DNA from 4 places in the Mesorhizobium onobrychidis genome. Region 1 is predicted to be linked to each of the others. Evidence: predicted binding sites of a transcription regulator. Region 1 holds the regulator's gene; each other region holds the start of a gene.
The links. Region 1 encodes LexA, which represses DNA repair genes until DNA is damaged. Its sites were predicted from a motif close to TGTTCNNNNTGTGTTCNG; they were not measured.
Positions count from the first base shown of each region.

Region 2: a site for LexA is predicted at 3,010-3,027, ahead of IHQ72_RS22075 (DUF3072 domain-containing protein). Genes of this name have one in related genera too.
Region 3: a site for LexA is predicted at 3,319-3,336, ahead of IHQ72_RS03185 (YifB family Mg chelatase-like AAA ATPase). Genes of this name have one in related genera too.
Region 4: a site for LexA is predicted at 3,968-3,985, ahead of IHQ72_RS25760 (ATP-dependent helicase). Genes of this name have one in related genera too.

Region 1 is NZ_CP062229.1:4,205,787-4,213,430, forward strand. Features, by position in the region: gene gltA (citrate synthase) at 1-768, opposite strand, end outside; gene gltX (glutamate--tRNA ligase) at 950-2,374, opposite strand; gene IHQ72_RS20890 (ComEC/Rec2 family competence protein) at 2,477-4,933, shown strand; gene lexA (transcriptional repressor LexA) at 4,927-5,664, opposite strand; gene IHQ72_RS20900 (molybdopterin molybdotransferase MoeA) at 5,769-6,974, opposite strand; gene moaC (cyclic pyranopterin monophosphate synthase MoaC) at 6,974-7,471, opposite strand; gene trpC (indole-3-glycerol phosphate synthase TrpC) at 7,538-7,644, opposite strand, start outside.
Region 2 is NZ_CP062229.1:4,440,194-4,447,837, reverse strand. Features, by position in the region: gene tolA (cell envelope integrity protein TolA) at 205-597, shown strand; gene IHQ72_RS22090 (hypothetical protein) at 869-1,027, shown strand; gene IHQ72_RS22085 (response regulator transcription factor) at 1,176-1,592, shown strand; gene IHQ72_RS22080 (ATP-dependent DNA ligase) at 1,496-1,903, opposite strand; gene IHQ72_RS22075 (DUF3072 domain-containing protein) at 2,757-2,975, opposite strand; gene IHQ72_RS22070 (ATP-dependent DNA ligase) at 3,202-3,828, opposite strand; partial or broken gene istB (IS21-like element helper ATPase IstB) at 3,991-4,787, opposite strand; partial or broken gene istA (IS21 family transposase) at 4,841-6,095, opposite strand; gene IHQ72_RS22055 (UPF0149 family protein) at 6,280-6,876, opposite strand; gene tnpC (IS66 family transposase) at 6,873-7,644, opposite strand, start outside.
Region 3 is NZ_CP062229.1:661,310-668,953, reverse strand. Features, by position in the region: gene IHQ72_RS03195 (malate synthase G) at 1-636, shown strand, start outside; gene IHQ72_RS03190 (hypothetical protein) at 963-1,505, shown strand; gene IHQ72_RS03185 (YifB family Mg chelatase-like AAA ATPase) at 1,694-3,226, opposite strand; gene gshB (glutathione synthase) at 3,410-4,351, opposite strand; gene IHQ72_RS03175 (SDR family NAD(P)-dependent oxidoreductase) at 4,748-5,515, shown strand; gene IHQ72_RS03170 (2-dehydro-3-deoxygalactonokinase) at 5,512-6,471, shown strand; gene IHQ72_RS03165 (2-dehydro-3-deoxy-6-phosphogalactonate aldolase) at 6,468-7,109, shown strand; gene IHQ72_RS03160 (SMP-30/gluconolactonase/LRE family protein) at 7,106-7,644, shown strand, end outside.
Region 4 is NZ_CP062229.1:5,171,180-5,178,823, reverse strand. Features, by position in the region: gene IHQ72_RS25775 (glutathione S-transferase family protein) at 14-715, opposite strand; gene IHQ72_RS25770 (DinB family protein) at 808-1,320, shown strand; gene IHQ72_RS25765 (DUF982 domain-containing protein) at 1,412-1,714, opposite strand; gene IHQ72_RS25760 (ATP-dependent helicase) at 1,872-3,953, opposite strand; gene IHQ72_RS25755 (hypothetical protein) at 4,057-4,227, opposite strand; gene IHQ72_RS25750 (hypothetical protein) at 4,358-4,543, shown strand; gene IHQ72_RS25745 (ABC-F family ATP-binding cassette domain-containing protein) at 4,945-6,822, shown strand; partial or broken gene IHQ72_RS25740 (molybdopterin-containing oxidoreductase family protein) at 6,915-7,644, shown strand, end outside.

The DNA of each region.
Region 1 (7,644 bases):
GCCGGCGAGGCGGACGGTCGAGGTCGAGGCGTTCTGCTCGTGATCGGCATGCAGGATGAAGATGCGCTCCATCGCACGCGCCAGCACCGGGTTGATCTTGTATTCCTCGCACGGCACGGCAAAGCACATATGCAGGAAGTTGGCCGCGAAATTCAGCTCGTTCTTCGGGTAGATGAAGGGCTGACCGATGTGGTATTTGTAGGCCATCGCCGCGATCGTCGGCATTTTGGCGATCAGCCGCATCGATGCGACCATGCGCTGATACGGGTCCGAGATGTCGGTGGAATCGTGATAGAAGGCTGACAGAGCGCCGACCACGCCGCACATCACCGCCATCGGATGCGCGTCGCGGCGAAAGCCGGTGAAGAAGCGCGACATCTGCTCGTGCACCATGGTGTGGCGCGTCACCCGGTAGTCGAAATCGTCCTTCTGCGCCTTGGTCGGCAATTCGCCATAGAGCAAGAGATAGCAGACTTCGAGGAAGTCGCCGTGCTCGGCCAACTGGTCGATCGGATAGCCGCGATGCAAAAGGATGCCGGCATCGCCATCGATAAAGGTGATTTCCGACTCGCAGCTTGCCGTCGACGTGAAGCCGGGATCGTAGGTGAACGCCCCGGTGGTGCTGTAAAGCGAGCCGATGTCGATGACATCAGGTCCGACCGAGCCGCTTCGCACCTTGAGCTCGTGAGTTTTGCCGCCGAATTCAAGTTTAGCAGTCGACGCGTGGGTTTTGCCGCCAAATTCCATCTTTGTCGCAGCTTCGGACATTGCAAACTCCTTTTGGTTTTCTCATGCCGGCAAAGGCGAAATATCTGCAACGCAACACGTCGAAAGCATCGGAGTTCGCGCGTTTGCGCCCGCAATTGGAATTGCGTGCCAAATTGGGCCAGGACCTAATGTTGCACTGCGAAACCCACCTTTCAATGCCAATCTTCTTGGGCCAGTTTTGCTAATCGATTTGATCCGCGACGCGCGCCAGGCTTTCCTCACGGCCAAGCACGGCAAGCACGTCAAACACGCCGGGCGAGGTGCTTTTGCCGGTGAGCGCGGCGCGCAAAGGTTGGGCCACAGCGCCGAGCTTATGGCCGCCGGCCACCGCATATTCCCGGATCGCAGCCTCCGCCGCTTCGGCCGCCCAATCGCCTGTAATCGCCTCCAGCGCCGCGTGGGCGCCCCGCAGGATCTCGCGCGCTTCACCGCCGAGCAATCCAGCCGCCTTCTCGTCGATCGGCAGCGGCCGCTCGGCAAACAGGAAGGCGGCACCGTCGGCCAGTCCGACCAACGTCTTGGCGCGCTCCTTTAAGCCTGGCAGCGCGGCGAGCAACTGTGCCTTGCGCGTGTCGTCGAGGCGCGCTGCGATCGCCGGGCCGCCTTCGAGATAGGGCAAGGTGTTGATGAAGATATCGAGCAATTCGGCGTCGTTCATGCGGCGCATATGCACGCCGTTCAGCGCCTCGAGCTTGGCGAAGTCGAAGCGGGCGGCCCCCTTGTTGACGTCGCCGATGTCGAACCAGGCAATCATGTCGGCGATCGACATGACCTCGTCGTCGCCGTGGCTCCAGCCGAGCCGCGCCAGGTAGTTGAGCAGTGCCTCAGGCAGGTACCCCATGGCACGATAGGCTTCGACGCCGAGGGCGCCGTGCCGCTTCGACAGCTTGGCGCCGTCGGCGCCATGGATCAGCGGGATATGCGACATCGACGGCACGTCCCAGCCCATGGCTCGATAGATCACCATCTGGCGGGCGGCATTGGTCAGATGATCATCGCCGCGGATGATGTGGGTGATGCCCATGTCGTGGTCGTCGACGACGACGGCATGCATATAGGTCGGATTGCCGTCCGAGCGCAGGATGATGAAATCGTCGAGATCCTTGTTGGGGAAGCGGACTTCGCCCTGCACGAGATCATGCACCACCGTCTCGCCGTCGGCCGGCGCCTTGATGCGGATCGCGCCCTTGGCGCCGGCCGGCGCCTCCGACGGGTCGCGGTCGCGCCAGCGGCCGTCATAGCGGGGAGGCAAGCCCTTGGCCCGCGCGCTCTCGCGCATCGCTTCCAGTTCAGCCGGCGTCGCATAGCAGTAATAGGCCTTGCCCATGCGCACCAACTCCTCGGCGACCGCGCGGTGGCGCGGCGCGCGCTCGAACTGCGATACCGGCTCGCCGTCCCAGGTGAGGCCGAGCCAGGCGAGCCCGTCGAGGATGGCGGCGGTTGCCGCATCGGTCGAACGCTCACGATCGGTGTCCTCGATGCGCAGCAGCATCGTGCCGCCGGTGTGTTTCGCATACAGCCAGTTGAACAGCGCCGTGCGCGCCCCGCCAATATGCAGGAAGCCGGTGGGCGAGGGGGCAAAACGGGTGACGACCTTGTCGGACATGGAACTCTCAGGCAAGCGCAGGAAACGGATGTGATTGCACGGACTTTCGCGCGTCGCGCGTTCATGTAGCATAGGAGGTCAAGGGCGCAAGGGGCAGACCCGATGGCTGGACCAGGCCGCGGCGCGGACGAGAGCGAGGGCGCGACCACAAGCGTCAGCGAACGATCGCTGTTTGCCGACGTTCCCCACGCCGAGCCGCTACCCGTTTCGCTGCCTGCGTCGCACCCGGGCATTCAGCCTCTTTCGCCGGACCGCGCCGCGCCAACACCGGCTCCAACACCCGGGCCTGTCATTCGTTTCTATCTACAGCTCAGCCATCTTTCACCATCCGGTATCCGCAACAGCGTGGCCTCGGCAGCCGGCTTGGAACTAGACCGCGGCGTCGCCTTCCTGCTGGTGCCGGTTTTTCTGGCATGCGGGGTGATCGTCTATTTTTCGCTTGCCGTCGAACCGGACTTTCCGCAACCCATTGCCGTCGTGGTCCTCACGGCATTGTGTGCGGCGGTGACGCGCTCATGGCGCAAAACGCATTTGTGCTTCATGGCAGCGTTGCTGTGTGCACTCGGTGTACTCGCCGCCAAGGTTGAAACCTGGCGCGTGGGAACGCAGATGCTCGGTTCGGAAATCCAGACCCAGCTCACCGGCCGTGTCGTTAGGCTCGATCAGATGGCGAACGGCCGGATCAGGCTGACCATCGACGTGATGTCGACCGCCCGGCCGACACTGCGTTATGCGCCGGAACGTGTCAGGGTTTCGGCACGCAAAATTCCCGCTGAGATGACCTCAGGCTCGGTGGCAACCGGCTATGTGAGGCTTCTGCCTCCGACTGGCCCGGTTAGGCCGGACAGTTATGACTTCTCCTTTGACAGCTATTTCGCCGGTATCGGTGCCAGTGGCTTTTTCCTCGGCAATCCGAAGATCGTCGTTTCCGAAGATGCACCGTTCGCCGCGCGGCTTTCTTCCTCGATCGAAAAGGCGCGCGAAACCATCGCCGACCATATCAGGGACAGCATCGGTGGCGCCGAGGGGGAGATTGCCGCCGCGCTGATCGTCGGCGTGCGTGCCGGCATTCCCGAAGAGATAAACGAATCGATGCGGCGCACCGGCATCTACCACATCATCTCGATTTCCGGCCTGCACATGGCCCTTGTCGCCGGCACCATCATGGGATTGCTGCGCGGCGCCTTTGCGCTGCTTCCCGATTTTTCGTCGCGCCGGCCGGTCAAAAAATATGCGGCTGCTGCCGCACTCGTTTCCATCGCTGCCTATCTGATCTTTTCCGGTATCGTGGTCGCGGCTGAACGCAGCTTCATCATGCTGGCGGTAATGCTTGTCGCCGTGCTGTTCGACCGGGCGGCACTCACCATGCGCAATCTGACGATTTCAGCCATCGCTGTCATCGTCGTGTCGCCGCACGAGGTGGTCGGCCCAAGCTTCCAGATGTCCTTCGCCGCGACCGCTGCTCTCGTGGGCGCCTATGCCGGCTGGTCCGACTATCGTGCCGACAAGGCCACGACGCCGCCACAGCGACGGTCACCGATCGCTTTCGTCACGCGAAAACTCGCCGCTGGTACAGGTACCATCGCAATGACCTCCATCATTGCCGGCAGCGCCACCGCGCTCTTCGCCATCTGGCACTTCCAGCGCGTCTCGCCGCTCAGCCTGTTCGCCAATCTGGCCGTCATGCCGATCGTCACGGTCGTCATGTTCCTGGCCGTCGTCAGCGCCTTGGCAATGCCTTTCGGCTTCGACGGCCCTTTCCTATACATGATGGGCAAGGGGCTGACGGCCATGATTGCAATATCGGGATGGATCTCCGAGCGGTCGCCGGTCGATGCAGTCGGGCTGATCTCGTTGCAGTCGGTTCTGCTGGTGGCGGTCGCCCTGGTCATCGCCACGATGGCGACGACATGGTTGCGGCTTGCGGCACTTCCCTTTGCGCTCGCCGGCTTGCTGACGATTTCCGAGACGCGCACCCCCGACGTGCTGATTTCGGAAGATGCGCATCTGGTGGCGCTGCCGATCGGCGGCGGCGAACTTGCCGTCAACCGGGTGCGGTCGAACGAATTCACCACCGACAACTGGAAACATGCGCTGGTTTCAGCGACCATTGTCGAGCCGGAGACATTCGAAAAAGGAGACGTGCGGTTCGACATCGCCGACCCGGCCGACCTGCCGCCGGGAGCGCCCTTCTACTGCACTGCCGGCCTGTGCCTCGCCCGGCACCCGTCCGGCGCGATCATCGCGCTCGCCGACGACCGCAAAACCGCACGGCCAGCCTGTGCCTTTGCGGATTTGATCGTCATCGACGATGCCACAGCCTATTACAATCCCTGCCGCAATCCGCTGGTTCTCGTCGTCACAAAACGGCAGCTCGCTCGCATGGGCAGTGCCGCCGTCTTCTTCGATCCGCTATCGGCGACGACGCGCGCAGAAATCCATTTTGCCGTCAGACAGCCATATAGGCCTTGGCATGAGCAGCGGAGATTTTCGCGCGAGGCAAGGGGCCTGCCGCCATACCGCAGGGCCGAGAAACCCAAAAAGCCTGCCGTTCAGTAACGCCGGATCAGTCCAACGAGCTTGCCTTGCACCTTGACCCGGTCCGGCCCGAAGATGCGCGTCTCGTAGGCCGGATTGGCGGCTTCCAGTGCGATCGAGGCACCTTTGCGGCGGAACCGCTTCAGCGTCGCTTCCTCCTCGTCGACCAAGGCGACGATGATCTCGCCAGGCTGGGCGGTGTCGGCGTTGCGGATGATAACCGTGTCGCCGTCGAAAATGCCGGCCTCGATCATCGAATCACCCTTGACCTCCAGCGCGTAGTGCGTGCCGCCGGTGATCATGTCCGGTGGCACCGAGATCGAATGCGTCTGGTGCTGGATGGCGTCGATCGGCACACCGGCAGCAATGCGGCCCATCACCGGGATCGAGACGGTGGCAACGACGTCATCGTCGTTGCCGGCCGCAGGCATGCGTGAAGGCGCCGGCTTGATCTGTCGTCCGAGGCTGCCCTGCCCAAGGCTGCCCTGAATGACGCTTGGCGAGAATTTGCGCGCCGCATTGAGGCCGGGCGCGATCGAATCGGGCAGGCGCAGCACCTCCAGCGCGCGGGCGCGGTTGGGCAGGCGGCGAATGAAACCGCGCTCCTCCAGTGCCGTGATCAGCCGATGGATCCCCGACTTCGAGGCGAGGTCGAGCGCTTCCTTCATCTCGTCGAACGAGGGCGGAATGCCGCTTTCCTTCAGCCGCTCGTGGATGAACATCAGCAGTTCATGTTGTTTGCGTGTCAGCATCGCGACCCCCAACAGAATCAGAAAAACAAACCCAGAACAAACACTATCTGTTCCAGTTGTGTTCCGCAACCGTTTAAAGTTTAATGAATGTGTTGACGTTTTGTTCAGCGTAGCATCAGCACGCTGCACGCGGCGCCCGTCGCGGCTGGGGGAGCGAATGGCTCGCGCACGATCAGCCCGTTGGCGTCGGCCAGCATTTTGAGCATCGAGGAATCCTGGATGCCGAACGGGGTCGCCAGCAGCGTGCCGGCTTCTTCGCTCACCACGGCGCGTGCATAGTCCTGCCTGAGATCGTTGGCCGGCATGGCGGCGCCGAGCCGCGCCTGACGCATGTCCTGCCGGAAGGCGCGGCCGCCGAGCCGCGCAAGCAGCGGCTTCAGAAAGAGCTGCGTGCAGACCAGGCTCGCCACCGGATTGCCAGGCAGGCCGATGCAGCGGATGTCGCCCAGCCGCCCGAACATCAGCGGCTTGCCGGGCCGCATGGCGATTTTCCAGAAATCGAGCGTCATGCCTTCACCGGTCAGCACGTCATGGACCAGGTCATGGTCGCCGACCGAGGCGCCGCCCAGCGTGACGATGACGTCGGCGCCTGCGTCGACCGCTTGTTTCACCAGCGTGGCGATCGCCTCCTTGCGGTCGGGGGCGATGCCGAGATCGAGCGCGCTGGCGCCGACCGAGCGGGCCGCGGCGGCGACGCCATAGGCATTGGACGAGATGATCTGGTCGGGGCCAAGGTCGCTGCCCGGCGGCAGCAATTCATCGCCGGTGGCGATGATGGCGACCAGCGGCCGTTTCACCACGCTGACCTGCGGGTGGTTGGCCGACGCCGCCAGCGACAATGCCGCCGGATCAAGCGGGCGGCCTTTCTCCAGCAGGACGTCGCCCTTCGAGAAATCGAGCCCGAGGCGGCGGATGTTGCGGCCTTCAACCGTCGACGCGGTCACTTCGACGCTGCCGCCGCCGCGGTCGCGGACATTCTCCTGGATGACGATGGTGTCGGCGCCTGCAGGAAGCGGCGCGCCGGTGAAGATGCGCACGGCCTGCGCCGGGCCGACTGTTCCGGCAAAGCCGCGTCCGGCCGGCGCCATGCCGATCACCGAAAGTCTTGCGGGCACGGACGCGACGTCCTCGGCCCGCACGGCATAGCCGTCCATGGCGGACGCGTTGAACGGCGGCTGGGTGTGGAGCGCCAGAAGCGGCTCCGCCAGCACGCGGTCGGCGGCGTCCATCAGGGCGACGCATTCAGCGTGCAAGGGCGCAGCATCCTCAAGCAGGCGCTCGAGCGCCTCGGCGACCGGAAGCAGTGCCATTATTGGCCTGCCCCCTTGGCGTCCGCCTTGTAGTCGCCGGATTTGCCGCCGGTCTTTTCCACCAGCCTGATGCCCGAGATCACCATGGCGCGGTCGACCGCCTTGGCCATGTCATAGATGGTCAGGCAGGCGACCGAGACGGCGGTCAGCGCTTCCATCTCGACGCCGGTCTTACCTGTGACGCGGGCCAGCGCCGTGACCTTCAGGCCTGGCAGCGTCGCGTCCGGTTCGATGTCAACGGATACCTTGGTCAACAGCAGCGGATGGCAGAGCGGGATCAGCTCATGCGTCCTCTTGGCCGCCATGATGCCGGCGATGCGCGCCGTGCCCAGCACGTCGCCCTTCTTGGCATCGCCGTCGAGAATCATCTTCAGCGTTTCGGGCCGCATCGCGACAAGACCTTCGGCGATTGCCGTGCGCGTCGTCTCCGCCTTGTCGCCGACATCGACCATATTGGCTTCGCCTTTCGCGCCAAGATGGGTGAGGGCGGCCGTCATCGTCAGGTCACCTTAGAGCGACGTGCGTCTGTCTGGACGCGCAAAGTACGCTTTAACACTTTGAATCTATGCATCGTGCTCTCCGAAAATCGATTCCGATTTTCGGGCCGATGCAATGGCGGGCGCCTTGCCCGTCAAAAGCAGGCGCGTCGCAGTGGCCACATTCTGTTGCC
Region 2 (7,644 bases), 230 kb from region 1:
ATCGCGGAACCAATGCATTTGGTTTCTGACATGCACGCCCAAAGAGGGGTTTAATCATGCTCACGAAGCATTTCGTATCTCTAATTTTTCGACAAGAGAGGGCACACGCGCGCAGGCCAGATTTGCCTGACCGAGCGACAAGGCATCGACGCAACTACGCACCGCCGGGATTTTGAAAAAGCGACATCCAGATCGGGGAAAGCCATGAAAAGCCTCAAGCGAGATGTTTCCTTTGCCATTGCGCTGGTTTTGCTGCCGCTGACGACACATGCGGATCCACTCACCACGATGGACGAGGTTGGGGCAGCCGTCATGTCGTGCTGGAAACCGCCGTCCGGCGCTAAAAACTCCACCGTTAGGCTGAGTTTCAGCCTCAAGAGCGATGGATCGCTGATTGGTCCACCAGAAGCCACGTTCATCAATGTCGCCGGCGACGAGAAAGCACGTCAGCAATTCGTCGCTGCTGCCATGGACGCAGTGGATCGATGCACACCTGTTGAACTGTCTCCCCTGTTGGCCCAGGGGATCGGCGGGCAGCCGTTCACGATGGACTTTGCATCAGCCGATAGGGCGCAAACCATCTCGCCTGAGAACTAGGGTCAAACCCAAATCACCCGAACCGACCGCCCCGCCTTGATAAGGGGAATTTTGCCCACAAGAACAATATGAGTCGTTCGGCGTTTCAGTTAGCGTAGGCTGCAGATCTCAACCAAGCGGGAGGCTCAACCAAGCAGGAGGAATGATCATGAAAATCAAGATTCTTTGCATGGGCGCGATGGCGCTTCCGATGATGACCGGCGCCGCACTTGCTGGCGAAGGCATCCTCGACGAGCCGACGAAAATGGCGCCCTTCTAAACCGCTGCCGACATGAAGACGTTGAAGTCGAAAGAGGAATTCAAGACCGCGTGGGCGGCGACGGCGGAGGAGGATCGCGCCGGGATCATGAAGGACTGCGACGAGGACGGCATTCGGGATGCGCATGGCGACTTCTGCAAGATGGCCTTTGAGCTCGGTGGCCACCAATAGAGGCAGATACATCCCGCGCTGACCTTCGGTTCGGGATCATGGTCTGGGTGCGGCCGCTTTATGCGCGGGGTTAATTCCGGTTCACTAATATGTGATTGTCGTGCTCGCGCATATCCGCTGACAGCCGAAGAATAAATTCGGGAAGGTGATGACCCGGCAAGCCGACCAGCGCAGGGTGGTGGCGGTCGTCGAAGACGATTCCAGCATGCGAACGAGTCTTGAGCGGCTGCTGAACGCACATGGTTTTCTGACCCAGGGATTTTCGTCGGCCGAAGCCTTTCTCCACCGCGACACCACGAGCCGGATCGGCTGCCTTGTGCTCGATATCCATCTTGAGGGTATGTCGGGCATCGAACTGCGGCAGCGGCTGAAAGATGCGGGGTCCCGTCTCCCGGTTATTTTCATCACTGCCGTTGACGATGCAGCCCTCGAACAGCAAGGCGCCAAGGCAGGTTGTATCGCCTACCTTCACAAGCCGTTTCCGGCCGCCTTGTTGATCGACGCTGTCAACAGGGCACTGGGGCCGGCGCCCACCGCCTCCAGGCCGGCCGTGTCGATCAGATGATAGATCGCGTTAGCTTCGCCTGGTATTGTCTCACTGAACTGGATGCGGCTGTCAGATCCAATAAGGCCGGCCAGGATTTCCCGCCGATCCTCAAGCGCCGTGTCGCGCAAGTCGTGACCGTTGAGATGCAGCAGATCGAACGCGACGAAATAGAGGTCGTGCTGGCGCCTGGTGATGGCCTTGCGCAAAGCCGCGAAATCCGACAGGCCGGCATCATTCAAGACGACGACTTCGCCGTCGATGATGCCGTTCGGTACGTTGAGACCTTTGGCTGCCTCGGCCAGATCGCGGTAACTTGGCAGTCCAATCAAGACCTCTCCGGGTGAAAATGCGAACGCCAGCGTCCTCGATGATGATTTGCGAGCGGTAGCCGTCGAATTTGGCTTCATGCGGCACGCACTGGTTTACGCACGGATTCGAGTCTAGGTCCGTCCGATCTGGCGGCTAGGGGAACGGAACGTGACCATTTTACTAAATTAGCAATGATGCATGAAACGGCTTATTATTCGTCCCAGCCGGCTGGACACGCCCACACCCCGCCGGTTAGGCCCGCCGGTCGGTTGCCTACCCCGCAGCGGCTGTCGGGCCGTCCCTATCAAGCGCGCGGTAGCAACCAACGTGAGACGAGATCGAACCGACAACCCCGCAACCGGCATCAAGGGCAGGCGCCGCCTGCCAACGACGATGCAGGGCATTTCGAGTTCTGCCCCGTCTGTGGCCAGACATTCGACGTGGGAGAAACCTTGGTGAGGTGCTGCATCATCATCTCCCCGAATCATGAGCCGCTGCCGACCGAACACTAGGCTCTGTCAGGCGCGAATTCTGTCGAACAGCTTCAGACCGCGTAAGCGCCGCGCGCGCTGGACTCTCGCCCGCAATGGACGCATTCTCCGTTTGGGAAGAAGGGCGTGGACAAATCTCGCTACGACAATCGGTCTGGCCAGTGGCGAAGGCGCGCCGGCAGTAGAATGCCGTCACGGCGGCTGCCGCGACCGCTCTTAGGGCTGATCTCCCTCGGCGTCGCCACGCTTGCCGCCGCAGTCACCCAATTCGTAATACAGAGCACCGCAAGCCTCCAGACCACGGTAACAAACTGGACAGAGCCGCTGCCTGGTTCGATGGAACGGCTCCCCGTCGCTGGAGACCAAAAGCCACGAGCGGGCACTACAGGCCTAACTTCTCCCGGAGTGCATCAATGCGTTTAGAGGCTTCCGCCTTGCTGAGGCCGTCAGCATAGGCGTCAGGGTCGTCGGCCTGTTCGGCCAAAGTTTTCAAATAGGAGGCTTGTGCGGGGGTCATGGGGTCATCTCCGCTGATCCAATCTTCCGGGTCCTTTTCGACATTTGCCGGTGCCTCGATTTTTGGGTTGTGCCGGTCGCCCATGATCAATCTCCCTTGATGATCACCACAATGAGAATGATCATGATTTGTTCCGCCAGATTGGTATGCGTGTCGCGTCCGCCCGCCCAGGCCGGTTACGCGCAAGCGGAGCGAATCTCTTCTTGGCTATTTCATAACGTGGATACCTATGGTGGTAATCTTGCACGATCCTCAAATCGGTGAGGACGCCCCTTGAGCAGCGATCAGGGCCATTGGAGCCGTACCTGGCTCATAAACGACGCCCAACTCGGAAATCGGCTTCTTCGAAATATTTGGCCTTCAGCCATGTGTTCGACAGTCCGCTCCTGTAGCGGCTGTCGGCGCGCTTCGAGATAATTCCCTTGAGCCCGATCTTCTCGACGGTGCGGAAGAGCGCCAGCGCACTGCCCTCGAAATGCTCACTGTATTGGATCTTGCCGAGGCCAGGCTCAACCAGTTGCCACAGCGCCTGCTTGCGCTGCAGCAGCGGCAAGGAGTCTAGATCGCGGCCGTCGAGATGGAGGATATCGAACGCGACGAACACCAGCCGGCTCGGCTCGTTCCAGATCGCGGCTTCCAGCGCAGGGCAATCGGAAGCGCCCTGCTCGCCCGGCACAATGACCTCGCCGTCGAGAATGGCAGTCCGGCATGGCAGATCGACGGCCAGTGCGATGGGCCAGTATTTCGTGGTCCAGTCACGGCCGTTCTTGCTGTAAAGACGCACGCCGCCATTATCGATGATGATCTGCGTTCGATAGCCGTCGAGATTGGCCTCGTGGACCCAGCCCTCATCTTCAGGCGGCCGCTCGACCCGAGTCGGGATCTGCGGCGGAAGAAACTCCAGCCGGCCGCCATTGACCTTGGCACGCTTACTCAATGACGCCACCTTTGATCGCGCAGCGGCGGCTAATCGGTAAGCGATGCGCCAAGGCACCTTTCCCGAAATCGTCTTGATGGTTAGGTGGTGTCAATGGGCACCGAAGTTTCCGCAAAAGTGGGCATCCAATTTTCCCTATCTGGCGGGTGAAGGTTTCGGTGATCAGCCGGCGTCTTGATCGGTCGATTTCAGTCCTGCTGGGCGGCCACGCTTTTTCGGCGGCGGCGGCGGATTGATGAGCGCTTTGGAGCGAACATGCTCGGGAACAAGATCAGCGTGCTGGCGCAATCGGTAGCTCGATCCTTCGATCTGCACGACGACGGCATGGTGAAGAAGTCTGTCGAGCAATGCTGTTGCGACAACAGGATCACCAAAAACTTCGCCCCATTCTGCAAAGCCGCGATTGGAGGTGAGTATCATGGCACCCTTCTCGTAACGGGCATTGACGAGCTGGAAGAAGAGATTGCCGCCGCCGGGCACGACCGGGAGATAGCCGATTTCGTCGACGACCAGCAGGGATGCGCGGCATAGATAGCGGATACGCTCGCGCAACTGCCCTCGCGCTCGGCCTTGGCCAGCGAGGCGATAATGTCGGCGAGCGTGGAGAAGTAGACGCTCTTTGCGGCCTTGACGGCTTCGACGGCGAGCGCGGTCGCCAGATGGCTCTTGCCGGTGCCGGGCGGGCCGAGAAGATGGACTACCTCCGCCCGCTCGATGAACTTCAGTTCGGCCAGCGCCATGATGCGGTTTTTATCGAGCGATGGCTGGAAAGCGAAGTCGAAGCCGGCGAGCGTCTTGATGGTGGTCAGGCGCGCCATCATCAGAGCAGCCTTGATGCGCCGACTTTCGCGCAGGGTTAGTTCTTCCACCAGAAGTTCCTCGAAGGCCTGGATGCCGTCGATCTCGCCCTGCTCGATGCGCCGCAGGATCGCTTCAAGCGCTTCGAGCGCCCGCGGCATGCGCAGCCCGACCAGGCTCTTCCTGATGCTGTCGATCGTGGATGCGTGCATGGTCATGACCGGCTCCCCGCGTCGGCCAGTCGCTCGGCGACGGCCTGATAGAAGTCGAGCGAGCGCCGGGCGACATGATCGCCGAGGCGGCCGACGATGATATCCGGGGCGGTCTTCCTCGCGGCGTGGCGAGCTAACCCCTGACGATGAGCAGGATCGATCCGATATTGGCGGCGCCCCTCGATCACAGGATGGCTGGCGACCAGCCGGCCTTCGTCCAGGATGCGGATGCAGTCGGCAAGCTGGTGAACCTCGACAAGTCGCCGGGTGCGATCGGGAACGCTATAGTAGTTGCCGCCGATCGAGACGAGACCATCATGGCTGACGCGACGCTCCAGCTTGAGAAGCGCGTCGAAGGGAACTGCCGGGAGAGGTTGAAGTTCCGGCTGCTCTGCCGCGAAGGCTTCGCTGACGATGCGTTGCGTGGTGCCGTGCAGGCGAGCATTGGCGACGGTGTCGAGCCAATCTCGCAATTGCTCGTTCAGGTCCTCGAGATTGCGGAAGCTGCGGGCCAGGAAGAAGTCCTCGCGGATATAGCGGAATGGTCGCTCGACTTTGCCCTTGGTTTTGGCGCGATACGGCCGGCAGGCTCTGGGCTGGAAGCCAAAGTGCTTGGCCAGCGCCAGCAGCGAGCGATTGTAGATGATGTGGCCTTCGTTATGTGACCGCCGTCTTCATCCTGTCGTAGAGGATCTCGATCGGTACTCCTCCAATGGCGTCGAACGCCTGCATATGACAGCGCAGCAGCGTTTGCAGGTCCTGGTGCATGACGTAGCGGGCGAAGATGTAGCGCGAGTGGCCAAGCACGAGCGAGAACAGCCAGACGATGCGCGTCACGCCCGGCGCGTCGGTGAACTCGGTGACGAAGCGCGCGAAGTCGATCTGTGCTTGATATCCGGCCGGAGTCTCGAACCGCACCTCGAAGGGACGCACCTGCTCCTGCGGTCGGATTGCGGCCACGAAGCGCTTCACGGCGGTGTAGGCGCCGTCATAGCCGCGCTCACGAATCTCGCGCGTCAGGCGCACGGCGCTCAGATCGGGAAAGGCCGAGACCCGTTCGCGCAGATAGTCGACAAAGGGAACGATCTTGTTTGGCCGCCCCGCCTGTCGCGGGCCATAGGCGGGAAGTTCGAGCCCGCGCTCGATGTATTTGCGGACCGTCTTGGGATCGCGGCCCGTTCGCCGAGCAATCGCGGTCACGGACAGGCCCTGACGGTGTAGATCCAATATCATCAGAAGTTCTCCAAGTTGGACCACCAGCGCCGCTCCGATTCCGATCAAATCGGGACGGACTATCGACGCCGGAGCGAAAGCCGCCAGTTCCGGGACGCGTCCCGGAACTGGCGACAGCAGCGCCAACTAGGGAATTTTCGATGCCCACAATCAGGGAATATTCATCGCCCGATGACAGGTGGCTTGTTGGTCGGCGCGCCGGCGCCGATCACTCCGGGTCGTAATGGGTGACGTAGTGGAGTTCGCGGAGGGCGGGGATGACCAGGGCGATGTCTTTGTACGCCTCGTGCTCGATGATGTGCGCGGTCTCGGGCCCCGGCCTGGGCTTGCCGAGGACGGGCCTGCCCTTTTTGTCAACGCAGTAGATCAGGATCGGCAGCAGCAGGCCGTGATTGGGATTATTGAGGTCGAGTAGCCGTTTCCAGCTTTTGATGTTGAGATTCATGGCCGCGTAGAACCCCTGGCACCACGGCCGGGGATCGATGCCGCCGCTGGGCTTGGTGGCGAATCGGGGCGCATAATCCTGCGGTCTGTCGAAGAGCGTCTCGTTGGTCCGATTGTGAATCCTGGCGACGCTGGCAAATACGGCGTGATCGGTTGCAGAGCCTTTGGCCAAAACGTCGCGCGGCAACCCCATGAGCGGGCACATCCAGTCCTGCGGGTCCGCGAACCGCGGCCCGGTGATCGCTGCCGTTACGAAGCCATCCAGCGCCGACATGGTCCGCACCAGCGGGCGGTTGGTCTTGGCAGCCATCCAGGCCTCGAGCGCCTCGTCCGACAGCGCCATGTCATCGAGCGCGCTCATGCCGCCAACGGGAGCGGCATCTCTTGGCGGCGCGCCCAATTCCACGGCATCAGCTCGTCCCAGCGCGAGGCTGGCCAGTCGTTCTGGATGCGCTCGGTGACATCGGCCATGTAGGCTTCGGCATCGACGCCGCAGAGCTTGCAGGTCTCGATGATGCTGAGCACGACCGCTGACCGCTCTGCCGCGGCGAAGCTGCCGGAGAAAAGCCAATTGCGCCTGCCGACCGTAAATCCACGAATGGCCCGCTCTGCGATCAGGTTGTCGGGCTCGAGCTGGCCATCGTAGAGGAAGCGGTTGAACGCGCGCCATCGCTTGGTGCCATAGGCGAAGGCCTTCGCGATATCGGCATGGCGCGACAAACCCTTGCCTTGGCGCATAAGCTGTCGTCGCAACGCGCGGACCAGTGGTCGGGTGCGCCTTCGTCGTGCGGCCAATCGCTCGGCGGGCGGGAGTCCCCGGATCTCTTCCTCGATCCGGTAGATCGCCTGGATACCCGCCATGGCCGTGGTGCTGAGCTCGGTCGGCTGGCTGTCGTGAACGTCGAATATCTTGCGACGCAGATGGGCCAGGCAGGCAGCTTCTCGAATGGCGCCGCCCTTGTAGATCTGGTTATAGCCGCTGAAACCGTCGGCCTGGAGGGTGCCGGCAAATCCGGCGAGCTCGGTCATCACGCTCTCGCCGGCGCGGCCCAGGGTGGCGCGATACCAGGCGATCGGCGGCTCCTGCGAACCCGAATTGCGGTCGTCGGCGACATAAACCCAGAGCGCG
Region 3 (7,644 bases), 3.5 Mb from region 1:
ATGCCCGATCTTATGGCGGCGATGCTGGCGGAAAAGATCGCGCACCCCAAGGCCGGCGCCAACACCGCCTGGGTGCCGTCGCCGACGGCGGCGACGCTGCACGCCACCCACTATCACAAGGTCGATGTCCAGGCCGTGCAGGCGGCGCTGAAGAGCCGGCCGAAGGCAAAGCTCGACGACATCCTGTCGGTGCCGGTAGCGGTGCGGCCGAACTGGTCGCCGGAGGAGGTCCAGAAGGAACTCGACAACAACGCGCAAGGCATTCTGGGCTATGTCGTGCGCTGGATCGACCAGGGCGTCGGCTGCTCGAAAGTGCCTGACATCAATGACATCGGCCTGATGGAGGATCGCGCCACGCTGCGCATCTCCTCGCAGCATATCGCCAACTGGCTGCGCCATGGCGTGTGCACCTCAGACCAGGTGATTGAGACGATGAAGCGCATGGCTGGCGTCGTCGACCGCCAGAACGCAGGCGATCCGCTCTACCGGCCGATGGCGCCCGACTTCGACAAGTCGATCGCCTTCCTCGCCGCCTGCGATCTCGTCTTCAAGGGCCGGGTCCAGCCCAACGGCTACACCGAACCGGTGCTGCACGCGCGGCGGCTTGAGCTGAAGGCGAAGGAACGGGCTGGATAACAAGCCGCCGTTGCAAAGGTGCTGGTCTCACTCCGGGCGTTCCCAGGGGTAGAAAAATTTTGCGCCTGTCCGTGCTCAGGCCGCAGGCGCGCGTTGCAGCCCGTTCTGGAGCATCTGGGGGAGGCATGCCGGATACTCAACGCAAAGAAATGCGTGGGATCGATGGAGCAGAACTTCACATGAATCACCCGACAGATATTAGACATCGCTAAAACGTCGTTGTCCCGGTGCATGCGATCTGCTAGATTTTAAACACTGACAAACGGCTTTGGGAGGACGTGCGTCCCACATCATGCACAAGATCAACTCAAAACCGGAGAACGGCCATGAAACGGCTTCTGACGGTCGCTGCCCTTGTGGCGGCGGGCAGTTTGATTGCGATACAGGGCGCAGCCGCCGACGACGCTGCGATGATCAAGAGCGCCGAATCCGCCGCACCCCCCGCTGTAGCTAGCGGCGCTACGATCCACGCTATGGATGAGAAGGGTGCAATGCGCACACTGCGCGAGGGCACAAACGGCTTCTGGTGCATGCCGGACAACCCGGCCACACCTGGCCCGGATCCAATGTGTGGCGATGCCAACTCGATGGAATGGGCGATGGCGTGGATCGAAAAAAAGGAACCTCCCAAGGGCAAGGTCGGCTTCATGTATATGCTGGCCGGCGGCACCGACGGCAGCAACACCGATCCCTATGCGACGAAGCCCGAGCCCGGCAACAATTGGGTGGAGACCGGACCGCACGTGATGATTGTCAATGCAACGGATATGATGCAGGGCTATCCGACGGACCCGAAGCCTGACACGTCCAAGCCATATGTGATGTGGGCGGGCACTCCCTACGCACATCTCATGATCCCGGTGAAGTAGCTGCCGCGAAATGGAAGGCGATAGCGATCAGGCTGCGTAGCACCAGTCTGTCGAATTGCTCGCCGGCCCGGCCGCTCCCGGCCCGCAGGCGAAGGGGTAGATCCGGCCCTGTCTTCGGCCTTGGGGCCGATCGCCGCCGGCAACGATGAGGCCCGCGGTCAAGCTTTCCGGCTCCCGGCCGGTGCACTCTACGCCGCCTGCGCCATTCGCTCCGAGCTCATGCGGTAGGAAATTGCCTCGGCCAGATGGATGCGGCCGACCGTTTCGCTGGCCTCGAGATCGGCCAGCGTCCGCGCCACCTTCAGCACCCGATGATAGGCCCGTGCGGAAAAGCCGAGTTTTTCGCTGGCATCCCTGAGCAGCGACAGGCCTGCTGCATCCGGCATGGCGATCTCCTCGATGACGGCGGGCGAGCAATGCGCGTTGGTGGTGGCCGAGGTCGCGCCGAGCCGTTCGAAGCGTTCACGCTGGATCGTCCGGGCGCGGGCCACGCGCAGCGCCACGGCGGCACTCTTCTCTGCCCGGTCCGGCCGGATCAGATCGCTGGCCGAGACCGCCGGCACCTCGATCCGGAGATCGATGCGGTCGAGCAGCGGGCCGGAAATGCGCGCCTGATAGTCGGTGCGGCAACGGTCGCCGCGCAGGCAGCGATAGCCCGGCTCGCCGGCCATGCCGCAGCGGCACGGGTTCATCGCCGCGACCAGCTGGATGCGCGCCGGATAGGTGACGCGATGATTGGCGCGGGCGATCATGCAGTCGCCGGTCTCCAGCGGCTGGCGCAGCGCATCGAGCGCCTGCGGCGAGAATTCGGGAAACTCGTCGAGGAACAGCACGCCGTGATGGGCAAGCGAGGCCTCGCCCGGCCGCACGCGCAGGCCGCCGCCGACCATCGCCGCCATCGAGGCCGAATGGTGCGGCGCGCGGAACGGCCGCCGGTCGGTCAGCTTTCCTTCGCCGAGTTCGCCGGCCACCGAGGCGATCATCGAGACTTCGAGCAATTCCCTGGGTGCCAGTGGCGGCAGGATCGACGGCAGCCGCTGCGCCAGCATCGATTTGCCCGATCCCGGCGGTCCGACCATCAGCAGATTGTGGCCGCCGGCCGCCGCCACCTCCAGCGCCCGCTTGGCGGTTTCCTGGCCCTTGATGTCGGCAAGATCCGGCAGGTCGCGCGCCGAGGCATGGATGCCGGCTTCCGGCCGCGACAGAACCTGCGTGCCGCGAAAATGATTGGCGATGGCGATCAGGCTGCGTGGCGCCAGGATATCGAAATCCTTGCCGGCCCAGGCCGCTTCCGGCCCGCAGGCGAAAGGGCAGATCAGGCCTTTGCCTTCGGCATTGGCGCCGATCGCCGCCGGCAGCGCGCCGGCCACAGCGGCGATGGTGCCATCGAGCGACAGCTCGCCAAGCACGACATAGCCGGCCAGCATGTCGCCCGGAATGGCGCCAAGCGCCGCCATCAGGCCAAGCGCGATCGGCAGATCGTAGTGGCTGCCTTCCTTGGGCAGGTCGGCCGGCGCCAGATTGACCGTGACCTTCTTCGACGGCATCGACAGGCCCGACGCATGCAGCGCCGCCTGCACCCGCTCGCGGCTTTCGGCCACCGCCTTGTCGCCGAGGCCGACGATGTGCATGTTGACCTTGCCCGGCGCGATCATCACCTGCACGTCGACCGGCACGGCCTCGATGCCCTGGAAAGCCACCGTGCGGACCCGCGCAACCATTTTTCTGCCCCCGGATATGGGCTCGCCCGAAGCCCATGCGATCATGCCGCGAACGGCGTCACCGGAAACAACCACAGATTTCGGGCGAAGGCAAGAACATTACGGGAACAATTGAACGCTACGCTCTGATGGCGTTGCGTTCGGCTACGGGTCGGAAAACCGCTGTTCCGCCAAGCATAGGCGCTACTTGCGTTTGCCCTCGACGGCGTCCCAGAACAGGCTGGCGATGTCGGCGCCGCCGAAGCGCTGGACCTCGCGCACGCCGGTCGGCGACGTCACGTTGATCTCGGTCATGTAGTCGCCGATCACGTCGATGCCGACGAGGATAAAACCGCGCTCTTTCAGCGACGGGCCGATGCGGGCGCAGATCTCGCGTTCGCGCTCCGTCAATTCGGTTTTTTCGGCGCGGCCGCCGACATGCATGTTGGAGCGTGAATCATGCTCGGCCGGCACCCGGTTGATGGCACCGACCGCTTCGCCGTCGACCAGGATGATGCGCTTGTCGCCAGCGCGCACCTCCTTCAGATAACGCTGCACGATGTAGGGTTCGCGGAACATCTGGCCGAACATTTCGAGCAGCGAGGCGAGGTTGCGGTCGGCCTCGTGCAGGTGGAAGATGCCGGCGCCGCCATTGCCGTAGAGCGGCTTGACGATGATGTCGCCGAACTCCTTGCGGAAGGCGGCGACCTCCAGCGGGTCCTTGGTGATCAGGGTTTCCGGCATCAGGTCGGGAAATTCAGTGACGAAGATCTTTTCCGGGCTGTTGCGCACCCAGGCCGGGTCGTTGACGACCAGCGTCTTGGGATGGATGCGCTCGAGTATGTGCGTCGTGGTGATGTAGTTCATGTCGAACGGCGGATCCTGCCTGAGCAGGACGACGTCCATCTCCGACAGGTCGGTGCGGACTTCTTCGCCGAGCGAATAGTGATTGCCCTTCTCGTCGCGGACTTGCATTGCCTCGATGCGGGCAAACACCTTGCCGCCGCGCAGCGACAGTCGATCGGGCGTATAATGGAACAGCTGATGGCCGCGCCGCTGCGCTTCCAGCGACAGCGCAAACGACGTGTCGCCGGCAATCGAGACGGTGGAGATGTGGTCCATCTGGACGGCGATTTTCAGAGGCATGGCGGATCTCCGGCGGATCGGATTGGCTGCTTGCCTGTACAGCCTCGCCGGTCATCTGCCAATCGCGACATTTTGAGGATTGCCTGCTGCAAGCGGGGCGTCTGTCGGTCAGTTGCAGACAAAGCGAGGCTACGCGCGCGCTCGATGCCTTTATCGGTCGGCCGCCGCTGCGAGGACACATAGTGGGCGTGATCGCCTTTTTGTCTGACATAAGCCTCGGGAATCGGTTTTTCTCCCTTGCTCCCCCGACCGGGCTGGCTAGGATGCGCGCCGACTGAGCCTACAGCGCCGCGCGTCCTTTTGGACGCGCAAAGGACGCTGTAGCACTTTGATTTTGCGTATGATCCTTTCCGAAAATCGAAACCGATTTTCGGGGTCATGCTCAGGGAGAAAAAGATGATGCCATCGGCGCGCTTTGGCGACCTTGAAGGTGCTTCGGTGCTGATCACCGGCGGCGGTTCCGGCATCGGCGCGGCGCTGACCGAGGGTTTTGCCCGCCAGGGGGCAAAGGTCGCCTTCATCGACATCGCCGACCGCCCGAGTCTGGCGCTGGCCGACCGCATCGAGAAGGATCTCGGCCGGCGGCCCCTCTATCTCAAGACGGACATACGCGACATCGAGGCGCTGCGTGCTTCGGCCGCCAAAGCGGCCGAAGCGCATGGCGACGTCACCGTGCTGGTCAACAATGCAGCACTTGACGATCGCCACGCGGTGGAAGATGTCACCGTGGAGTTCTGGGACAACAACCAGGCGGTCAACCTGCGTCCGCATTTCTTCTCCGCACAGGCGGTAGCGCCAGGCATGAAGCGCGCCGGCGGCGGCTCGATCATCAACTTCACGTCGACGTCGTTTCTGATCAACCACCCCGACATGCCGGCCTATACCGCCGCCAAGGCCGGCATCGTCGGCCTGACCAAGGGGCTTGCCGGCAAGCTCGGCGCCGACGGCATTCGCGTCAATGCGATTGCACCCGGCTGGGTGATTACAGAGCGGCAGAAGGAGCTCTGGGTTACCGAACAGGCACTCGCCGCCCATATTGCCAAGCAATGCATCAAACGGGTGATGCAGCCGGAAGACATTGTCGGGACGGTGCTGTTCCTGGCGTCGGACGCTTCGCGGATGCTGACCGCACAGATGCTGATCGTCGATGGGGGCTTCCTGTGAGCCCAGGATTTCCGAGCAAGGCGCCTTCTGTCGCCGCCGTCGACTGGGGCACGACCCGTCTCAGGGTCTGGCTGGTCGATGACGCCGGAAAAATCCTTGCCGAGCGTCGCGGCGATGACGGGCTGATCACCGCGCAAGCCGCCGGCTTTTCGACCATCCTCGAAGGCCATCTGGCGGCGATGGGCGCGCCGGAAGCGATGCCCGTCATCATCTGCGGCATGGCCGGCTCGCGCCAGGGCTGGCTCGAGGCGCCCTATGTCACCGTGCCGGCGCCGATCGGCGCCATCCTTGCCGGTGCTGCGCGCATCCCCGGCCAACGCCGCGACATCCGCATCGTGCCGGGCCTGGCCCAGCGCCAGGCCGACGCGCCTGACGTCATGCGCGGCGAGGAAACGCAGCTTGCCGGCGCTGGCTTGCCGGCAAAAGGCCGTCATCTCGTCTGCATGCCTGGGACCCATTCGAAATGGGTGCTGGTCGAGGACGGCGTTGTTGCCGGTTTCGGCACGTGGCCGACCGGCGAGCTGTTTTCGGTGCTGGCGGCGCATTCGATCCTGCGCCATTCGCTTGGCGAGGAGCCCAAGCCGGTTGCACCAGGCAACCCATTTTTCCGGCGCTGGTGCGAGCAAGCGCTGGCCGACGGCGGCGATGTCACGTCGAAACTGTTCTCGATCCGCGCCGCGGGCCTGCTGCAGGACCTGAAGCCCGACGATGCCGCTGCTTGCCTGTCCGGCCTGCTGATTGGCGGCGAGATCGCCTCGGCCAGCCGCCGTTACCGGAAAGGCACGGCGTCCGTCGTGCTGATTGCCTCCGGCGCGCTCGGCGCGCTCTACACTGAGGCGCTCGGCCTTGCTGGACTTGCGGTTCGGACCGTCGATGCCGACGAGGCGGTGCGTACCGGCCTGATCGAGGCGGCGCGCGAAAATGGCATGATTGCTGGAAGCGGAGTTGCCGCATGACCGAGACCGCACCGTTTCCGAAGCTCGGGCGCGGGCTTGTCGCCATCTTGCGCGGCCTCAAGCCGGACGAGGCGGTGGCCATTGGCCGGGCGATCTTCGAGGCCGGCATCGAAGCGATCGAAGTGCCGCTCAATTCGCCGGACCCGTTTACCTCGATCGCGAGGATTGTTGACGCGCTGCCGGCGACGGCACTGGTCGGCGCCGGGACTGTGCTGACCGCGGCCGATGTCGATCGCTTGCACAAGGCCGGCGGGCGGCTGCTGGTCAGCCCCAACATCGATGCCGAGGTCATGGGCCGCGCCATGAATTACGGCATGGTGACGATGCCGGGCGTGTTCACGCCGACCGAGGCATTTCAGGCCATCCGGCTCGGCGCCTCGGCGCTGAAATTCTTCCCGGCCAGCGTGCTCGGCGCGGCCGGCATCGCGGCGATGCGCGCGGTTTTGCCTTCCGATATGCTGGTCGGCGCGGTCGGTGGTGTGTCGGAAAAGGACTTTGCCGGTTACAAGGCGGCTGGCGTCAGCGTCTTCGGCCTCGGCTCCGGCCTGTTCAAGCCTGGTATGAGCGTCGACGAGGTTGCCGTGCGGGCCCGCGCTGCTGCAGCGGCCTGGGATGCGGCGTTTGGAGCGGCAAGATGAGGGAAGCCATCGTTTCGGTTTTTTCCGACCATGTCTGCCAGCTCGGGGAAGGTCCGAGCTATGACCCGGCCACCGATACGCTCTACTGGTTCGATATAGTCAACGGCCAGCTTTTGGAAAAGCGCCTTTCCGGCGGTGCGGTCAAAATCCACGAGCTTGGCCAGATGGCCAGCGCCATCGCCATCATCGACGACAAAAGACAGCTGATCGCCACCGAAACCGGCCTGCATGTCCGCGACGTGGCGACCGGTAAAATGACGCTGCACACGGCGATCGAGGCCGACAATCCGACGACGCGCTCGAACGATTCGCGCGTCCACCCCTGCGGCGCCTTCTGGATCGGCACGATGGGCAAGGGTGAGGAAAAGGCCGCCGGCTCGATCTACTGGTTCTTAAAGGGAGAGTTGCGCCGGCTTTATTCGGACATCACCGTGTCGAACTCGATCTGCTTTTCCGAAGATGGAACGGCCGCCTATTACACCGATACCAGCACCGGCCTGTTGATGCGCGTTGGCTGCGATCCGGCGACCGGCCT
Region 4 (7,644 bases), 970 kb from region 1:
ACTCCCTACTCCCCTATGCGGCGGCGGCAGCCGCCGCCACCTTGCGACCGAGGCCATCATGCAGGTCGAGGCAGCGCTCGAACCACTGCGCCACCACATCGCTGTCGTCGAGCAGCCGGTAGGGCGAGGCGATGCGCGCCCATTGCAGCGCGCCGAAGATGATGTAGTCCGCAAACAGCGGTGATTGGCCGCCGATGAACGGCTGATAGGCGAGCGTCGAGCGGAACGGTTCCAGCCAGGCGCGGAAGGCGCCAAGGCCGGCGTCGCGCGCCGCCATCACCTCTTCCAGTCTCTTGCCGAAGCGCTGCTCGCGGTTTTGGCGGAAATAGGCGGCGTTCGCCTCGTCCTGCATGGCGTGGAGGTCCATGATCGCCGCAGTGGTGACATAGGGATGGATGGTCAGTTGCGACCAGCGTTCGATGAAGCGCGCCATCGCCTTGCCGCCGTCGCCGGAAAACAATGTCGGCCGCTCGGGATAGGCCCCGTTGAGATAGAGCGCGATGGCGAAGGAATCGGCGACCACCTTCTCGCCGTCGCGGATCACCGGAACGAGTTTCGAAACGCCGCCTTCAACTGTCGGCACTTCGAGAAAACGTGTCGGCACGGTGGAGATGTCGAGCCCCTTGTGGGCGAGCGCCATCGCCGCCTTCCAGCAATGCGGGCTGAACGGACGGGCGGTATCGCGTCCGACGAGGTCATAGAGCAGAATGGTCATTGGCGGCAGCTTCCTTGCGGTCTACTAGAGCGATGTTTCGGGCAGATGCGGGTAGGCACCCGAAACGGGGTCTCGCGGGTCGGGAGAAAAAGATGAAACAGCACTTCATGATGTTTGCGGCCTACAATCAATGGGCCAATGGCCGCATCTACGATGCCGCCGCCGATCTCGACGAGGAGGAATTTCACTGCAATGTCGGGGTTTTCTTCGGCTCGATGATGGGCACGCTCAACCACCTTCTGACCGCCGACCGCATCTGGATGAGGCGCTTTACCGGCGAGGGCGACGCGCCGGCCAGGCTCGACACGATCCTGCACCGTGCCTTGCCGGGCTTGCGGCTGGCGCGCGAGGCCGAAGACAAAAGGATCATCGACTGGGTCAGGGCGTTAAGCGACAAGGCTTTGTCCGGCCGCTTCTCCTACATGACCGTCTCCGACATGCGCACCGTCTCGCAGCGATTGGCACCGGCGCTCGATCATTTCTTCAACCACCAGACCCATCACCGCGGCCAGGCGCACGCGATCCTGACCGTTCTTGGCCGGCCTTCGGTGCCACTCGACCTGACGCTGTTCCAGCGGAGCGAAGAGGGGCGCGCCTACGCCTGATTTCGGATTATCCGGATCGAATTGAAAGGAAAACCCGTCGAAGACGAACAGCATCTTCGACGGGCCATAGGCGCAAAAGAGGCCTAGCCAGTCAGGCGGCGTATCCGCCCTGGCCCCGGGCGACCGGCTTGACCGAGACCGCCGGCTGGGCGGAAGGCCAGAGAATGCCTGCCGTCACCGCGAAGGTGATCAGGGCATCGCGCGCCGCTTCGGGCGAGATCTCGCCGGCGCGTGCCGCCTCGCAGGCCTTCACCGCGCCGCCGTAGCTCAGGCGTCGCCGCGATGGCGGGAACTCGGTCAGGAACTCATGCATGTCGAAGAGCGAAGCGATCATGCGCTTATGGCCGGCGCCGACGGTTACGGCGACCGGGGTGAAAAATGTCGTGTCGTGCATTCTGGCCTCTTGAATTGGGCGGAGGTGACGGCGGACGCCGCTCTCCGACCTGGGTCGGACGCCCAGAAACGCGGATTGCGGCTTCAGGTTCCATGTTGCCGAAATTTGGTTTTCGCAACCAAGTCCCGTGGCATGAGCGCCGTGCCGAAGAGGCGGCCTATTTCCACATGTCACGCATGCGGGCGCCAAGGTCGACGCGCACTTGCGGCTGGCGGCGCGGATCGTCCTTGACCTGGACGCTCGCCCACGATGTCTGTTCGAAGGCGCTGAGGATCGAGGCCGGGATGAAGCGGGTGCGCGAAGCGTAAACGTGACGATCGCCGCGCGCCGCCTGGCCGTGGACGAAAAAGCGCTGCGGCATGACCAGGTGCAGGCCGTCCTTGGCCCGCGTCATCGCCACGTAGAGCAGGCGGCGCTCCTCGTCGATGTCCGCCTTGCTGCCAACGGCGAGGTCGATAGGGATGCAGCCGTCGACGGTGTTGAGCACGAAGACGTTCTTCCATTCCTGGCCCTTGGCAGAATGGATGGTCGACAGGATCAGATAGTCCTCGTCGCGATGCGGCGGCCCGGCCTCGTCGCTGGTCGCATCCGGCGGATCGAGCGTCAGCTCGGTGAGGAAACGCTCGCGCGAGGCGTAGCCCGAGGCGATCTGTTCGAGCTGCAGAATATCGGCCCGGCGCGTCGTTGCGTCCTCGTGGATGCGGTCAAGATGCGGCTCATACCAGAGCCTGACCTGTTCGAGATCAACAGGCCATTTTCCCGACCCGGTGCGAAGCTGCGAGAACAGCGCGACGAAACCCGGCCAGTCGTCGGCGGCGCGTTGCGGCGGCCGGTAGCGCGCCAGCCCCATCGCTTCGTCGAGCGACGTCGCCATGGTGTCGACGATCTGCGAAGCCGCCGAAGGGCCGATGCCGGGCAAAAGCTGCAGCACGCGAAAACCGGCGACGCGGTCGCGCGGGTTTTCGGCGAAGCGCAGCACCGCCAGCACGTCCTTGACATGGGCGGCGTCGAGGAACTTCAGCCCGCCGAACTTGACGAACGGGATGTTGCGGCGCGTCAGCTCGATCTCCAGCGGCCCGCTGTGGTGCGAGGCGCGAAACAGCACGGCCTGCGCCTTCAGCGCCGTGCCGGCCTCACGCTCGGTCAGGATCGCCTGGCAGACGTAACTCGCCTGCTCGGCCTCGTCGCGAACGCTGACCAGCTTCGGCTTTTCGGTCGATCTGCGCTCCGACCAGAGGTTCTTGGTAAAGCGCTCCGAGGCCTCGCCGATCACCGCATTGGCGGCGGCCAGGATGGTCTCGGTCGAGCGGTAATTGCGCTCCAGCATGACGATCTCGGCCGGCCGCGCGAATTGTTTTGGGAAGTCGAGGATGTTGCGCACTTCCGCCGCGCGAAACGAATAGATCGACTGCGCGTCGTCGCCGACCACCGTCAGCCCGGATCCGTCCGGCTTGAGCGCCGTGAGGATCGAGGCCTGCAGCCGGTTGGTGTCCTGGTACTCGTCGACCAGCACATGGTCGAAGCGCCCACTCAGATGCGCTGATATCTCCGGCTCGCCGGCCATCTGCGCCCAGTAGAGCAGCAGGTCGTCGTAATCGAGCACGTTCTGCGCCTGCTTGGCCTCGACATATCGGGCAAACAGCGCCTTAAGCTGTTCTGCCCAACCCGCGCACCAGGGAAACACCGAACCGAGAATCTCGCCGAGCGGCGCCTGCGCGTTGACCGCACGCGAATAGATCGCCAGGCACGTGCCCTTTGTCGGAAAACGGCCTTCGGTTTTCGAGAAGCCGAGTTCGTGCCGGGCGAGGTTCATCAGGTCGGCCGAATCCTCTCGGTCATGGATGGTGAAGGCCGGATCGAGGCCGATCTCCAGCGCATAGTCGCGCAGCAGCCTGGCGCCAATGCCGTGAAATGTGCCGGCCCAGCTCAGCGCATCGGTGATCACGGAAGCGTCCCGGCCGAGCACCTCGCCGGCGATGCGCTCGACCCGCTTGGCCATTTCCGATGCGGCACGACGCGAAAACGTCATCAAAAGGATGCGCCTGGGGTCAGCGCCCCTGACGATCAGATGCGCGACGCGATGCGCCAGCGTGCTGGTCTTGCCGGAGCCGGCGCCGGCGATCACCAGCAACGGCCCGGCGACCGCGCCGTCGCCATGCTCGACGGCAAGGCACTGCTCGGCATTCAGCTTTGCGAGATAGGCAGGCCGGAAGGTCGAATCACGGGCAGCGAGGTTCATTGCCCATCAAGCATCGTTTCTGCTTTGTTCGCAACGCTCTCGACGTGAAAGTTGCGACCGATGCGTCCGATTCTACTGGCGCACACCAGCTGATGAACTGGGCCTAGCGCTGGGGCTCTACGCCCATCGCCGCCGACTGCCGCGGCAGCGACTTGTCGTCATCGGGAGGCGGCAGCAACAGCGGATCGAAGTCGTCGGGCACCTCGTCGATGATTTCCCTGACTATGCGGTAAGCCATGTAGACGGCCGCCCCGGCTATGAGCAGACGGATCATGATTTTCTCCATTGATGTGGACCAACCGAAGAGCCCGCGTTTTGTTCCCCGCTTTCCAAACGCCCCAAGCTCTGCCTGAGCGTGCAACCAAATCGGCACCGTCTCGTTTGCCCGGTGACAGGAGGTTGCGATGAACAAGCTCTCAATTTTGCTGGCCCCGACCTGGCTCGTTTTGGCGGCAGCGCTGGCTGTCGCGGCTTGCGATAACAACATCCCACCGACAAAGGCTCCCGGCGCCGATCAAAACCCGCAGGTCGACCCTGCACCCAAGTCGACGTCAGGCGGTGATCAACCCGGCACGCCGTCGGCGCAGTGATGGAACGCAGTAGGAAAGGTGGCCGGCGCCGCTTGGGAGGGGAGCGATGACGCCGGCCAGGCGGGTATCAGGTCCGCCGCATACCTAGAGATAGCTGAGTCTTGCCGTTGCGTCATGGGGTGATCGCGGAAGACGACCGCCTTGAACAGGCAATCAACTGACAAATGTGACAAAACTGCAATTTTCAGATGCGAGACGTCGATGCTCGCCAGGCGCCGCGCCGTCGCAGCAGGTTCCCGGCCCAATTCAAAGCTGGCCCTCTGATCCGGCGAGGCCGGCAATCGGATCTATCCTCCCGCGGCATCAGGCAACCCGCCGCTGCCGGCCATTTTTATGCCTTATGCGGCCGACCGTCGCTCAAGGTCTTGCGAAGCGCTGACGTCCCGTGCAAAAGCGCGGCCATGCTGATCATTAACGACCTTTCGCTCCGCATGGCCGGACGCCTGCTTCTCGACCATGCCTCGCTGACCTTGCCGGCCGGCAGCAAGGCAGGGCTTGTCGGCCGCAACGGGACCGGCAAGACGACTTTGTTCAAGGCGATCACCGGCGACCTCGCCTCCGAGACCGGCTCGCTCGGCCTGCCGAAGAACACGCGCATCGGCCAGGTGGCGCAGGAAGCGCCCGGCACCGAGGAACCGCTGATCGAGATCGTGCTCAAGGCCGACCTTGAGCGCTCCGCACTGCTCGAGGAGGAAAAGACGGCGACCGATCCGCACCGCATCGCCGACATCCACATGCGGCTGGCCGATATCGACGCCCATTCGGCCGAGTCGCGTGCCGCCACCATCCTCGCCGGCCTCGGCTTCGACGACGACGCCCAGCGGCGGCCGGCCTCGTCCTTCTCTGGCGGCTGGCGCATGCGCGTCGCACTCGCCGCTGTGCTGTTTGCCGAGCCCGATCTTCTGCTGCTCGACGAGCCGACCAACTATCTCGACCTCGAAGGCACGCTGTGGCTGGAAAACTACGTGTCGAAATATCCGCACACCGTGCTGCTGATCTCGCACGACCGCGACCTGCTCAACCGCGCCGTCAACTCGATCGTCCATCTCGACCAGAAGAAGCTGACCTTCTGGCGCGGCGGCTACGACCAGTTCGAGCGCCAATATACCGAGCAGCGCGAATTGCAGGAGAAGGGCAGGGTCAAGCAGGAAGCCGCGCGCAAGCACATGGAATCCTTCGTCGAGCGCTTCCGGGCCAAGGCTTCCAAGGCGAGACAGGCGCAGTCGCGCATCAAGGCGCTGGAGAAGATGAAGCCGATCGCCGCAATTGTGAACGACAACGTGCGACCGTTCTCCTTTCCCGAGCCGGTGAAGACGGTGGCCTCGCCGATCATTGCGCTCAACAACGTCAATGTAGGCTATGTCGAGGGTGAGCCGATCCTGAAGAAGATGACGCTGCGCATCGATGCCGACGACCGCATCGCGCTGCTCGGTGCCAACGGCAACGGCAAGTCGACCTTCGCCAAATTGCTGTCCGGCCGCCTGAAGCAGGAGACCGGCACGATGACGGTGGCACCGGGGCTGAAGGTGGCGATCTTTGCCCAGCATCAGCTCGACGATCTCCGACCGAATGAAAACGCCTATGAGCATGTCCGCCGGCTGATGCCGGAAGCGCCGGAATCGAAGGTGCGCGGCCGCGTCGCCCAGTTCGGCCTGACCACCGAGAAGATGAACACCGCCGCCAAGGACCTGTCCGGCGGCGAGAAGGCGCGGCTGCTGATGGGCCTGTCGGCGTTCGAGGGGCCAAACCTGTTCATCCTCGACGAACCGACCAACCATCTCGATATCGACAGCCGTGAATCGCTGATCCATGCGCTGAACGAATTTCCCGGCGCCGTCATCCTGATCTCGCACGACCGCCATCTGCTCGAGGCGACGGCCGACCGGCTGTGGCTGGTCAAGGACGGCACGGTCAATCCCTATGACGGCGACCTTGATGACTACAAGACGCTGGTCACCGGCGTGTCAGGCGACCGCCGCGGCAAGCGCGAGGCCGAAAAAGCCTCGAAGGCCGACCGCCGCCGCGATGCGGCCGCACGCCGCGCCACCTTCGAGCCGCTGGCCAAGGAGATCCGCGCCACCGAAGCGCTGATGGACCGCATCCGCAAGCGCATCGACTTGATCGAGGACGAGCTCGCCAATCCGGCGGTCTATGAAAAGGACCCGTCGACGGCGACACGGCTGGCCAAGGAGCGCTCGCAACTGGCCCAGACGCTCTCCGCTCACGAGGAAAAATGGCTGTCGATGTCGGCGGAATACGAGGAAGGCACGGCGGAGTAGCGCGACGCCCCTCTGCCTTCTCCCACAAGGGGGAGAAGGCAAGGCGCCATCTGGGCCTACACGCCACCGCCATAAACGGCTAGTTTGGCCCCATGAATCAGCACGCCAAGCTCAGGATCGGCCATTCGGCCTGTCCGCATGATTGCCCGTCGACCTGCGCGCTCGAGGTCGAACTGCTCGACAGCAAGCGCATCGGCCGCGTCCATGGCGCCAAGGCCAACAGCTACACATCAGGCGTCATCTGCGCCAAGGTCGCCCGCTATGCCGACCGCGTCCATCATCCCGACCGCTTGCTGAAGCCGCTGATCCGCGCGGGCGCCAAGCGTGAGGGCCTTTGGAAGGAAGCGAGTTGGGAGGCCGCACTCGACCTCGTCGCCGAAAAGTTTATCGAGGCCGAGGCAAAATACGGCTCGGAGACGGTCTGGCCCTATTACTATGCCGGCACGATGGGGCTGGTGCAGCGCGACGGCATCGAGCGGCTGCGCCACGCGAAAAAGTATTCCGGCTTCTTCGGGTCGATCTGCACCAATCTGGCCTGGACCGGCTGGATGATGGGCGCCGGCGCGTTGCGCGGTCCCGACCCGCGCGAGATGGCCAAGTCCGACTGCGTGGTGATCTGGGGCACCAATGCCGTGGTCACCCAGGTCAACGTCATGACCCACGCGATCAAGGCGCGCAAGGAACGCGGCGCAAAAATCGTCGTCATCGACGTTTACGAAAACGCGACGATGAAGCAGGCCGATCTCGGCCTGGTGCTGAAGCCCGGCACCGACGGCGCGCTGGCCTGCGCGGTGATGCATGTGCTGTTCCGTGACGGCATGG